4 regions of the Bacillus sp. EA-CB0995 genome follow, and region 4 is predicted to be linked to each of the others. Evidence: riboswitches for the same ligand, from Rfam matches in the RefSeq annotation. Region 4 holds a riboswitch; each other region holds the start of a gene.

Region 1 (3,104 bases), 1.9 Mb from region 4:
TTTATTTTAGTCTTGCTATTTTGTTTGGTATAGTTCCACTTACATACGAATGGCGTATTCTTTTTTTGCAATATATATGCTTCCATTATTTTTTGTAAACATTTTTTTTGCGTGTCAAAAGAATGAGCGAGCACTACTGAATGATGTTAGTGCTATTATCGTTTTTTGTATTGGCGGAATGATCAGTTATTATTTCACAATGAAAACAATTGATGAAACAGCATGGCTAATCGCACTTGTTTCATTTTTATACTTTCTGGGAAGCACGTTCTATGTGAAAACGATGATTCGAGAAAAGAAAAATCCAACATATCGTTGGATTTCATGGGGATACCATTTATCACTTGTAGTTGGTACGTTCATTGTGTCTCCTTGGTTTGTCATTGCGTTTATTCCAAGTTGCATTCGCGCTATTGTGTTATATGGTAAAAAAGTAACTGTTTTAAAAGTTGGTGTGTGGGAAATCGTCAATTCAGTTTATTTTTTCATTGCTACTACAGTATTATTTCAATTTAAGGGTTGATATTAAATTAATGAATAAAAAGTAAGCATGATTCATACGTGCTTACTTTTTATTGTTAGGAATTGTTTATCTCGCATTAACGGGCAGTAAGTCCCCCACCTCAAGATTTTGAGAAGATTGAAGAAAGTAGGTGGGGGATAACTGCCCGTAAAAGCCCGATTGGTTCAACTAACCATCAGTGGAGGATGAAAAAACCCCCACTGATGGAAATTTCACTTTATTCTTGAGATAAAATATTTGCCGTACTATCGCACTGTTGCAGCGCATGTTGGACAGCTTGTAAAGATTGTTCAATACGTTGACGATTATCTGATTTCTCGACTGTTTGCAAGGCGCTTTGTAAACAGTTTTTTGCTTCATGTAAAGCTTGGCAAGAATCTTGAACATGACCACGTGCATTTTTTTGCATGATTGCACCTCCTTTGGTCTATACATTTGTAGTATGAGCAAAACGAAACAAAATATAATAGTTTTCAAAAAATGAATCCTGATAATTCTTATAAGAATTGACTTTTTTGGTTATATTCGTTATAGTGAGGGTTAAAGTGAATATTTTCTTATCCAGAGAGGTGGAGGGACTGGCCCGATGAAACCCAGCAACCGCAATGCAGGTGCTAATTCCAGCAGAACATTTTTGTTCTGAAAGATAAGAAGGAAGAGATATGTTCCGCTTCTTCTTATCGAAGAGGTTTTTTATTGCAAAAAAACCGATAATGAAAGATGGACAACGAGAAGAAAGGAGTGGACATAGCTGTGACAATCGAGAAATATATTACATTGCGAAGTGCAATTTACGAATATATGGAAGAACAAGAAGAGCCGATTACGTTATTGGATATTCAAGAGTATATTGCTTCTGAACATAAAGGGAAATTTGCGAAAAAGATGCTTCAGCAATTTTATTTATTACGGTTACTTGATGAATTAAAACTGGATGGGAAAATTACTTTAGCAGAGCCACACAAATATATAGATGATAAGGGGATTTACTACATAGTAAAAGAGAGAAGAGGGAGTTGATCTCTCTTTTTTTATGTTATAATTTATTTGAAAATTCACTCACTTTTGAGGTATGTAGATAAAAAGACTGTACTATGCAGTCTTTTTACAAGGAAATGGTGCTGAGTGTGTAGTGTTCAAAAATTAAATGTGCCCCGAAAGATGGGCGTTCTCGGCTAACAAATAAAAAAGACACCATCGCCGAATAGGTGTCATTGCTTTTGTAAAAGGGGCTTGCCCTTTGACATATATTAGAATAGCATGTGAATCCAATAAAAGTCAAAAGGAAATTTAAGGAAAGGTGTTGTTTACAATGAACATATTGATTGTATACGCGCATCCAAACCCGTCAAGTTTCAACGCTGCTATTTTGAAACATGTGGAACAAGGATTACAAAAAACAAGTCACTCTGTAGCCGTTCTTGATTTGTATAAGGAACAATTTAATCCTGTTCTAACCTTTAACGAGACAAAAAAGAGAAGAGATTTAGTGCATGAGGAAGAAACAGGGGAATATAGGGAATTAGTTGCAGAGGCAGATTACTTCATTTTTATTTACCCAGTTTGGTGGTGGAGTATGCCGGCGATATTAAAGGGATTTATTGACCGAGTATTTGTTTCAGGTTTTGCTTACAAATATGAAGGGATAATGCCTAAAGGATTACTTACAGGAAAACAAGCATGGGTGATTTATACACTAGATTCTCCTTTATGGTACGCTGCACTTTTATACCGATCAGCTGAATGGATTGTAATGAAGAAAGGAATATTATACTTTTGTGGGATACGTAACATAAAGCGTTCTGTATTTCAATCTGTGAAAAATAGTAAACAAGAAAAAAGAGAGAAATGGCTGCAAAAGATATATGAGAAGGCGGCAAAATTATGAAAAATAAGGAACAGATTTATAAAATTATGAGTGTATGTAAAAGAGAAGATGATTTGTTTTATTCTTATCTTTCTTGTTTATTTAGGATAAAAGAGAATAGCAAGCAATTTTCTAAAGTTAAACAAGAAGTGCGGGAAGAGTATCTTATAAGAGGTATTTGTGAGAGAGAAGTAGACATTTTAGTAGAACAAAACCAACAAGTTGCAGATTTGTATATACCTAAGTTGCTTCGATGGGAATTTTTACAGGCAAACGTCTATTATATAGAAGACTTGTGTTCGATGGTATTTCAGTTAGAACCTTTGTGTTTCTCAGAAGAACAATGGGAAAATGTAATTACGATCATAGAGAAAGAGCTGCCATAAGACAGCTCTTTTTGTAACAAAAACTTCGAAAGTTAAAGCCTAATTGGAGGTTCTTTTTTGTAAGTGTTTTGCAATTTGTAAATACATATCACTATATGCGGATTGTATTTCTCCGTTATGATTAGCATTTGATGAAAAATGAACGATAACCATATTTGCAGTTGGATCAATATATAAGCATTGTCCATAACTCCCAAGTACTTCGAAGGCATCATGTTCATTATGGGGAATCCACCATTGATTATGATAAGAATATGCTTCACCATCTCCAACTGGAAGTTCGTATTTTTTAATATTCTTAATTTCATCAATGATAGAAGAAGAAATA
Region 2 (3,104 bases), 450 kb from region 4:
GTTTCCGGATCTAATGCACTTGTTGCTTCATCACTTAGTAATACTTCTGGTTCATGAGATAAAGCGCGGGCAATCGCAACCCGTTGTTTTTGTCCCCCTGAAAGCTCATTCGGATACGCATCTTTTTTTCAAACAATCCAACAATGCGCAAATATTTTTCTGTCCTATGTTGAATCTCAGCTTTTGTAATTCCTGTAAGTCGAAGTGGAAGTGCTATATTTTCATATACAGTTGCTGTTTTTAATAAATTAAACCCTTGAAAAATCATGCCAATTTTTTGCCTTGCCTGTGCAAGCTCATTTGAAGGTAAAGATGTTAAATCTTTTCCATTTATAAGAACATGACCAGTCGTCGGTCTTTCTAATAAATTGACGCAGCGGATTAACGTACTTTTCCCAGCACCGCTATATCCAATAACTCCAAATATTTCTCCTTTTTTCACAGTAAGCGATGTATCTTTAAGTGCTTCTACTTTCCCTTTTTCTGTTTCAAATATTTTAGATACATTCTGTAATTCGATCATACACTTCATCTCCTACCACGATGGCAATACAGCTCCATCAAATTTTTTCTCAATAAATTCTTTCACTTCTGGTGATTGGTAAGCTTTCTTAAACTGCTTTACGACTGCATCATCTTTATTATCTGAACGAACAACAACCCAGTTTACATATGGCGAATCTTTTCCTTCACGGAAAATAGAATCTTTTGCTGGATGTAGCTTTGCACCCATTGCAAAATTTGTATTAATGGCAGCTGCTTTTACTTCACTTAACTGTGTTGGCAACTGAGATGCTTCTAGTTCAACAATTTTTAAGTTTTTAGGATTCTCCACTACATCTTTCGCTGTTGCCTTCTCTGTTGCTTTCGGATCAACTTTTAATACACCCGCTTTCTCAAACAATTTCAAAGCGCGTAATTCATTTGTCGGATCATTTGGTACAGCAATTGCATCCCCTTCTTTTAAATCTTTCACATCTTTCACTTGCTTTGAGTAGATTCCCATTGGAAACGTTACTGTTGAAAATACTTCTGTTAACTTCATTTTGCGTTCTTCTTTAAATACATCTAAATATGATTTCGTTTGAAAGCTATTTAGATCAATGTCTTTTTCATCTAACGATACATTGGGCATTACATAATCATTGAACACTTTAATCTCCACTTGTAAATGATCTTTTGCAGCTACTTCTTTTACTTTCTCCAAGATTTGTTCATGCGGCCCGCCGGTTACGCCAACAGTAATTTTCTTCTCATCTAATGCCTTAGCATCTTTTGTTGAATTTAAGCTGCATGCCCCTAGTAACAATACAGCTCCGCTTACAATACTTAACAATAATTTCTTCATCTCAGTTCCTCCTTAGTTTCTATCTTTTTGACAAAATAAAAACACCTCTCTAAAGTTAAGAGAGGTGTCCTATATATAAAAGTAGCTTCCTCTCTTATCTTCCAAAACGATAATCGTTTTGCTGGAATTAGCACCTGAACTTACCGTTTCGTAAGTTTGGTTGCCGGGCTTCATCGGGCCAGTCCCTCCGCCTCTCTGGATAAGAGTATCGGTATAAAGTTGTCAAAAACTATGTACCTTATACTAAATCTTGTAAAACATTTTGTCAACATACTTTTCTGAATTTTTTTTATTATCGAACTATAAAGTGAAACTTCCCCCAGTGGGGGCTTACCGCCCAAAAATAGCGGGATAAAGGAGCTATACGCTCCTTTGATATCCCTTATTTTATCTCTTTACACCACCCCTGCACATGCCATACTTGCGTCACCCATTCTTCATAAAAATCTGGCTCATGAGAAACAAGTAAAACCGTTCCTTCATATTGCATAAGGGCTTCCTTAAGTGCTTCTTTTGCTCGAACATCTAAATGGTTAGTTGGTTCATCTAAAACGAGTATATTACTTTCTGTTAACATCAATTCACATAAACGTACTTTTGTTTGTTCTCCACCACTTAATGAGCAAAGCCGCTGCCCAATATGTTCTTCTGTTAAACCGCACCTTGCTAGGGCCTGCCGAATTTCTTTTTGAGTCATATCAGGTCGCAATGACCATATTTCCTCAATTGGTGTTTGTTCTGAAGCAAATTCTTCTTGTGCAAAATAAGCTGGATTTACTCGCTCTCCTATTTTCACAATACCACTTAAAGGCTGCAAATGTCCCAATAGTGTTTTTAACATTGTTGTTTTCCCAATACCGTTATAGCCGACGATGGCAATTTTTTCACCACGCTTTACCTGTAAATCAATTGGCGGGAATAAGGGCGCTGTGTAGCCAATTTGCATATCCTTTGCCTCTAAAATCCGGCTCACAGGATCACAGTAAACATGAAACATAAAACGTGGCTGCAGTGCAGAAGTTGGTTTTCCGATTTTGTTTATTTTTTCTAATACTTTTTCGCGGCTTTTTGCCTGTCTTGCTTTACGAATTTTATTCTTTTGAATAAAGTCCTTTAACTTTCCAATTTCTCTTTGCTGCCTATCATATGCCACTTGTAATTGCTGTTTATTTTGTTCATGGTTTTTTATAAATGTTTGATAATTACCTATATAACGTTTCATTCCTTTATGTTCTAAATGATAAATTACATTGGTAATTTCATTTAAAAACCTTTCATCATGCGAAACCACAATGTAAGCATGTTCGTAATTTTTCAAATACCCCATAAGCCATTCAATATGAACGTTATCGAGATAGTTTGTTGGTTCATCAAGTAATAAAACATGCGGTTCTTCTAATAATAATTTTCCTAATAATAGTTTTGTTCGTTGGCCGCCGCTTAGTTTTTCCACCTCACGCTCCATGCCAAGTGCTAAAATCCCTAATCCCGCAGCAACTTCCTCTATTTTTGCATCAATATGATAAAAATCAGAATGCTCTAGTATACTTTGTAACTCTCCGTATTGTACTAACAATTGTTCAAGGTTATCTCCTGCTGTTGCCATTTTCTCCGCTACTTGCCGCATATTATGCTCGATATCATACAAATGTACAAAGGCACTTTGTAAATATTTCATAATGGTTGTTCCAGCTTGTAAATCAATATGTTGCTGTAAAAAACCAATATTTACATGAGGAAACCATTCAACCTTTCC
Region 3 (3,104 bases), 380 kb from region 4:
GTACGAAACGAAAACTCTTTATCCTAATAATAACTAACTTCTCTTTACCTTTTATCAAGTCGCTTTGTAAGAAAATCACCAAACATTTGAATAATAAATACAATAACAAGTACAAGAATTGTTGCCATGAGAGTAACATCACCATTATTGCGTTGGAACCCCTCTAAATAAGCAAGTGTACCAAGACCACCTGCTCCAACAACTCCAGCCATTGCTGTGTAGCCTACAAGTGCAATTGCCGTTACCGTAATACCCGAAATAAGTGCTGGAAAAGATTCTGGTATCAATACTTTTAAGATAATTGTACTCGTCTTTGCTCCCATCGCTTTTGATGCTTCAATAACGCCTTTATCAATTTCACGAAGCGCAATTTCAACCATTCTCGCATAGAACGGTGCTGCTCCAACAATTAATGCTGGCAATGCGGCACTTGCTCCAAGAATCGTATTAAGAAGAAACTTCGTAAACGGAATCAATAAAATGATTAAAATGATGAACGGAATGGAACGAAAAATATTTACAAACGCGCCAATCACAATATTAACTGGCTTGTTCTCCCACAGATTATCTTTTCCTGTGAGAAACAGTACTAATCCAAGAATAAGACCTAATACGAACGTTGCAAGCGTGGCAATTGCCGTCATGTATAACGTTTCTTGTGTTGCTTCTAACATTTGATCCCAATCGACATTTTGAAACAAATTATCCATGTGCAATCACCTCCAGCTCTACTTGCTCTTGTTGAATTGTTGCAACTGCCTCTGCAACTATATCTTCGTCACCTTTTAAATGAACAATTAAACTTCCATACGCCCCGTTTGTTGTTTGAGCAATATTCCCTTGCAGAATGCTCACTTCCACTCCATCTTGCTTCATTAACTCCTGCAAAACTGGTCTTTCTACCGCTTCACCAATAAATTGCAGTTTCACAACTTTTCCTTCCGGGTACTTCTCTACTAAATGTTCAATTGCTTCATCTGTATCTTCAGAATCTGTTATTTGCTTAACAAAACGCTTTGTAATGTCTTGCTGCGGATTACGAAATACTTCTAACACACTGCCGCTTTCAACAATCTTTCCTTTTTCCATAACAGCAACGCGGTTACAAATTTTTTGAATAACGTGCATTTCATGTGTAATGAGTACAATCGTTAAACCGAGGCGTTTATTAATATCGAGAAGCAAATCTAAAATTTGATCTGTTGTTTCTGGATCTAGTGCTGATGTCGCTTCATCGCATAATAATACTTTCGGGTTATTTGCTAATGCTCTCGCAATACCAACACGCTGCTTTTGTCCACCACTTAGCTGAGATGGATACGCATCTCCCCGTCCCTCTAAACCAACAAGACGAATCAATTCATCTACACGCTGTGTTCTTTTCTCTTTTGTCACTCCAGCAATTTCAAGCGGAAAAGCAATATTTTCACGAACGGTTCGTGACCAAAGCAAGTTAAAATGCTGGAAAATCATCCCGATTTCTTGACGCGCTTCTCGCAGTTCTTTTCCTCTAATTGCTGAAATCAAACGCTCTCCAACAGTAATTTTTCCAGACGTTGGTTTCTCCAATTGATTAAACAAGCGAATTAAGGAACTCTTTCCGGCACCGCTATATCCGATAACCCCGAAAATTTCACCTTTTTCTATTTGTAAATTCGCATTATCAACAGCAGTAACATCGCCGGTTTTGGAGCGATATATTTTCTTTACATTTTCTAACACAATCATTGATGTCACCCCTTTTTAGTTAAAAATCGTAAGCGGCTCGCCGCTATAACTATAAAAACGATTTGTCGTTTGAGCGTCCTCCTACACTGAAACAACAAAAAAACCTTTCTGCTTTAAAATGAGCAGAAAGGTTTATATACATAAATTACTATTATCCTTTCCTCTCATCTCTCAAAGCATTCGCTTTGCAGGAATTGGCACCATTTCAACATAAGTTGACGGTTGCCGGGTTTCATAGGGCACAGTCCCTCCACCTCTCTTGATAAGAGAAAATCAGATATAAATTTCGTCTGATTTTGTCGTTATGAAGTTTTCGTTATTTCATGTTTTGAATTGTATCAACGCATGAAATAGATGTCAACAGAAATTTTCGCAAAGAAGGAACTTTCTGAAATTTAAGCACCTATTCGTAGCGGCTTACAAATATGAAATACAGATTCTAATAATAACATTGTTTGGTATGTCCCTCTATATGTAATGGCCTTTCTACGCAATAGTGACTGCAAACGAACTTGTCCTGTAATTAATAACTGCAAGTCATCTTCTTGAAAACAAACAAGTTCTTCCGTTCCCATTGCACCATTCGTAAGCTCAATTTTATCTCTTGAAATTTTCAATGAATAACGCTCATCTTGAAAAGTAAAACAAACAGTCCGCTCAAATTGCGGCAGTAGCGGTTCTAAATGATATTGCGTATTGGCATATGTTACAAATGATTGAAGCAGTGAATACAATTTCATCTCCGTCACACTCCTCATATCACGTTTTACATAATACCATTCCATTTCTATAACGGGCTCTCCTGTATCTTTCTCTCGACAAAAAATCGCTTGTTGCTTATATTTCCCAAGAAATATGTCGAGGCGGCAAAGTATTTGCCGCCTATTGTAATTCCATATATAAATATTCCACAGATTGAAATGCATATATTTTCTTCATAAGTTGATTTTTCTCAAATATAAGTAAACACGGAACACTTTCAATTTCGTACTCCCGCGCAAAATGCGGTGCGTAATTTAAATCTAGCATCCCAATTTCCAAATGAGGTAATGCGGCTTCAACAACTGTTAACATTTTTTTAGCAAGTTGACACGTACCACACATTGGCGTATATACGTATAACACCGTTTTATCTTGATTTTCAACTGCAGCTACAGCTTCATTTCCTGTCAAATCGATCATTCTACCATTCCTTACCGTAAAAATTCTGTATAAACGTCAATGTCAGCTCCCCATAAAACGTTCGCTAAATGATTTGATGGTGCAGTTGCAACCTCACGATACGAACGATCAATATAAATATGTTCAGCATGTGGAAATTCTCGGCGAAATTGTTTGCGTAGCTTCTCTCCTGCATCATCTGCGTCCACAAGCAC
Region 4 (3,104 bases):
ACATCGAGCTGCAGCGGTGTATTTCCAATTAAACGAAGCAACTGCGTTTCAGTTTCTTGCTTTGTTGGCATTAAATTTAAAATAGCAATCTTCAAAGCACGGATATCTTGTGTTTCTGCTCGTTCTTTCGTCATCACGAAAATATTTTCATTTTGTAATACTTTACGAGCGGGTAAATCTTTAGCAATGATGATCGGCATACTGTTTTCCTCCAGAAAGGGCTTCTGCTAAATCAGCAATAATATCCGCCGCATCTTCAATACCAACCGATAACCGAATTAAATCAGGCGTTACACCCGCCAGATGCTGCTGCTCTTCAGTAAGCTGACGATGCGTTGTGCTTGCAGGATGAATCACACAAGTTCTTGCATCTGCCACATGCGTCACCAATGCTGCGAGCTTCACACTTGCAATAAACTCCTTAGCGGATTCAATACCACCTTTTACTCCAAACGTTAAAACACCACTCGCACCTTTCGGTAAATATTTTTGTGCCAATGCATAATTTTCATTACCTTGAAGTCCTGGATAATTGACCCACTCAACGCGTTCGTGCTGAGATAGCCACTGTGCAACAGTTAGTGCGTTTTGACTATGACGCTCCATACGAAGATGCAGTGTCTCTAAGCCAATATTACTCATATACGCATTGAATGGACTCATACAATTTCCATAGTCTCTTAATAACTGCACACGAGCTTTCACAATGTATGCCGCCTGCCCAAATTTTTGCACGTAACTCACACCATGATAACTTGGATCTGGTTCAACGAATTCAGGAAACTTACTCCAATCGAAATTACCGCCATCAATGACAATACCGCCAAGTGAACTTGCATGACCATCGATGTATTTCGTTGTAGAATGAACGACAATGTTTGCACCATGTTCAAATGCATGGCATAAATACGGCGTAGCTAGCGTATTGTCGACGATAAATGGTACCTCAAGCTCTTTTGCCGCATCAGAAAGCTCTTTAAAGTTAAGAACATTCATCGCTGGATTTCCAAGCGATTCTGCATACACAAGCTTTGTTTTCTCATTTGCGAGAGCAACAATTTCATCAGCGGCTAAGTTTGGATTAAAGAAAGTAACCTCAATGCCCAGCTTCCGCAGACTAACTGCAAATAAATTAAATGTACCGCCGTATACTGTTGATGAGCAAAGCAGGTGATCGCCGCTGCCGCAAATATTTAATACCGCTAACATAATTGCAGCTTGCCCAGATGCAGTTGCAACCGCACCAACTCCGCCTTCTAACTCCGTCAGCTTCTGCTCAAATGCTGCAAGCGTTGGGTTACCAATACGGGTATAAATATAACCTTCTGCCTCTAAATTAAAAAGAGCTGCTAAATCGTCAGATGTATCGTATTTATACGTCGTGCTTTGATAAAGCGGCAAAACACGCGGTTCACCATTTTTCGGCGTATAACCACCTTGCACACAAATTGTGCCTTTTCCCCTTGCATCACTCATTCCTCAATCCCCTTTCTTTCTTAACATAAAAAAACTGCTTCTTTCCTAAATAAGAAAGAAGCAGCTTAGATAAACGCTCGACATGTAGCCTTTCTTATCGTTCAGGAAATACCTGCAGGATTTGGCACAATTCCGTTTTACGGCTGTTGCCAAGGTTTCGTAGGGCCCGGTCCCTCCACCTATTCTTGATAAGACTTATGCAATTACCGTTGATTTTATAGCAAATATTTCCTAGTGTCAATTATTTTTCTGAATCTTTGTAAAAATAACAACAATCCGTTTGTTCATTCTCAAACTTTAAGTTATATTAAAAAAACATTGATATTCTATACTAAAAACAAAAAAAACGTTTCAAAAACTTTACTTACTATGTAAAATTAAAGAGTTATACTTAATTTTAGCAAGCATCAAAATATATGTATAAACATGATTAAAATTATGACTAGTTCAGAGTTTCATACAATAATAATGCTGATTTTTGTAATATACTTTGAATAAGTAGCTCTTTAAAAAGGATAATATCCATATTGAATGAGTTACCCAATTATTTTCGTATCAGAATCTCTAACTTTTTCATAATAGGATATAACATAAAGGAGGCATAAAAAATGGCTACTAGGAGAAACATGCACTATTTACTCATCATGTACGGTTTATTTCTAGGTGCTATAGTTGGTGCTATAGTCTGGTTATTTTTAGTCGTCACAAATGCTGGAATTCAGTTTGTTTGGGAATATTTACCTAAAGAATTTGGATCACCCTCTTATTACACAATTTGTGTAACAGTAATTGGCGGTGTTCTTGTCGGACTGACACAGAAGTATTTCGGTACATACCCCCGTTTAATGCCAGAGACCATGGCTGAATATCAGAAAACAGGTAGAATTGAGTACCATTTTGTGCATAAAGCTACGTTAACAGCTGTTATTGTTTTAGTATTTGGCGCAAGCTTAGGACCGGAAGCAGCACTTGTTGGGATTATAGGTGGACTTTGTACGTGGGTTGGTGATCGCTTTAAATTTACTTTAAAAGGAATGCACGAACTAACAGAATTTGGGATTGGCGCTGCTTTAAGTGTTATTTTTAATGCACCGCTATTCGGTTATTTAGCTCCAAGAGAACATGAAGATACACAACTCACTGAAGCTTTTAGAGGGAAAAAGACTATCGTATATCTCGCTACTACTTTTGCTGGTTTTTCTGTATATTTATTGCTTAGTCAGTTTGATAATCGAGGATCCTTTATTGTTAATTTTGGAGAAGGATCTTTTGCACTCCATGAATGGATTGCCTTTCTCCCTCTTATTTTTATAGGTGTCGGGGTAGGATACTGTTATTTCCAATTAGAACATATATTAGAAAAAATAGTACATCCTTTTCAAGAATATAAGCTAACATTAGCGATTATAGGCGGTATCCTTTTAGGGATTGCAGGAACTATACTTCCGTATACACTGTTTTCAGGAGAACACCAATTAAAAGACTTAGTAAATGAATGGACAGGAATATCATTTGGGATACTGGCTCTTTCAGGGATTTTAAAGTTGTGTATAACCGCGGTTTGTTTAACTACAGGTTGGCGTGGCGGACATATTTTTCCAATTGTATTTTCTGGTGCAAGTATTGGA

Evidence for each region. Region 4 has a riboswitch for S-adenosylmethionine ahead of ACEWFJ_RS01780 (bifunctional O-acetylhomoserine aminocarboxypropyltransferase/cysteine synthase). Riboswitches for the same ligand answer to the same signal wherever they lie in the genome.
Region 1: linked by a shared signal. The riboswitch ahead of ACEWFJ_RS11805 (hypothetical protein) and the one ahead of ACEWFJ_RS01780 (bifunctional O-acetylhomoserine aminocarboxypropyltransferase/cysteine synthase) in region 4 are both predicted to bind S-adenosylmethionine.
Region 2: linked by a shared signal. The riboswitch ahead of ACEWFJ_RS22290 (MetQ/NlpA family ABC transporter substrate-binding protein) and the one ahead of ACEWFJ_RS01780 (bifunctional O-acetylhomoserine aminocarboxypropyltransferase/cysteine synthase) in region 4 are both predicted to bind S-adenosylmethionine.
Region 3: linked by a shared signal. The riboswitch ahead of ACEWFJ_RS03690 (methionine ABC transporter ATP-binding protein) and the one ahead of ACEWFJ_RS01780 (bifunctional O-acetylhomoserine aminocarboxypropyltransferase/cysteine synthase) in region 4 are both predicted to bind S-adenosylmethionine.

Annotation. Positions count from the first base shown of each region.
Region 1 is NZ_CP169269.1:2,270,424-2,273,527, forward strand. Features, by position in the region: partial or broken gene ACEWFJ_RS11795 (YwiC-like family protein) at 1-523, shown strand, start outside; gene ACEWFJ_RS11800 (hypothetical protein) at 741-932, opposite strand; SAM riboswitch class I at 1,078-1,176, shown strand; gene ACEWFJ_RS11805 (hypothetical protein) at 1,244-1,543, shown strand; gene ACEWFJ_RS11810 (NAD(P)H-dependent oxidoreductase) at 1,836-2,411, shown strand; gene ACEWFJ_RS11815 (hypothetical protein) at 2,408-2,776, shown strand; partial or broken gene ACEWFJ_RS11820 (serine hydrolase domain-containing protein) at 2,816-3,104, opposite strand, start outside.
Region 2 is NZ_CP169269.1:4,339,489-4,342,592, forward strand. Features, by position in the region: partial or broken gene ACEWFJ_RS22285 (methionine ABC transporter ATP-binding protein) at 1-523, opposite strand, end outside; gene ACEWFJ_RS22290 (MetQ/NlpA family ABC transporter substrate-binding protein) at 536-1,348, opposite strand; SAM riboswitch class I at 1,440-1,554, opposite strand; gene ACEWFJ_RS22295 (ABC-F family ATP-binding cassette domain-containing protein) at 1,731-3,104, opposite strand, start outside.
Region 3 is NZ_CP169269.1:704,100-707,203, reverse strand. Features, by position in the region: gene ACEWFJ_RS03695 (methionine ABC transporter permease) at 45-710, opposite strand; gene ACEWFJ_RS03690 (methionine ABC transporter ATP-binding protein) at 703-1,728, opposite strand; SAM riboswitch class I at 1,890-1,997, opposite strand; gene ACEWFJ_RS03685 (hypothetical protein) at 2,124-2,468, opposite strand; gene ACEWFJ_RS03680 (thioredoxin family protein) at 2,611-2,910, opposite strand; gene ACEWFJ_RS03675 (toprim domain-containing protein) at 2,922-3,104, opposite strand, start outside.
Region 4 is NZ_CP169269.1:320,723-323,826, reverse strand. Features, by position in the region: gene metA (homoserine O-acetyltransferase MetA) at 1-200, opposite strand, end outside; gene ACEWFJ_RS01780 (bifunctional O-acetylhomoserine aminocarboxypropyltransferase/cysteine synthase) at 181-1,476, opposite strand; SAM riboswitch class I at 1,568-1,671, opposite strand; gene ACEWFJ_RS01775 (chloride channel protein) at 2,085-3,104, shown strand, end outside.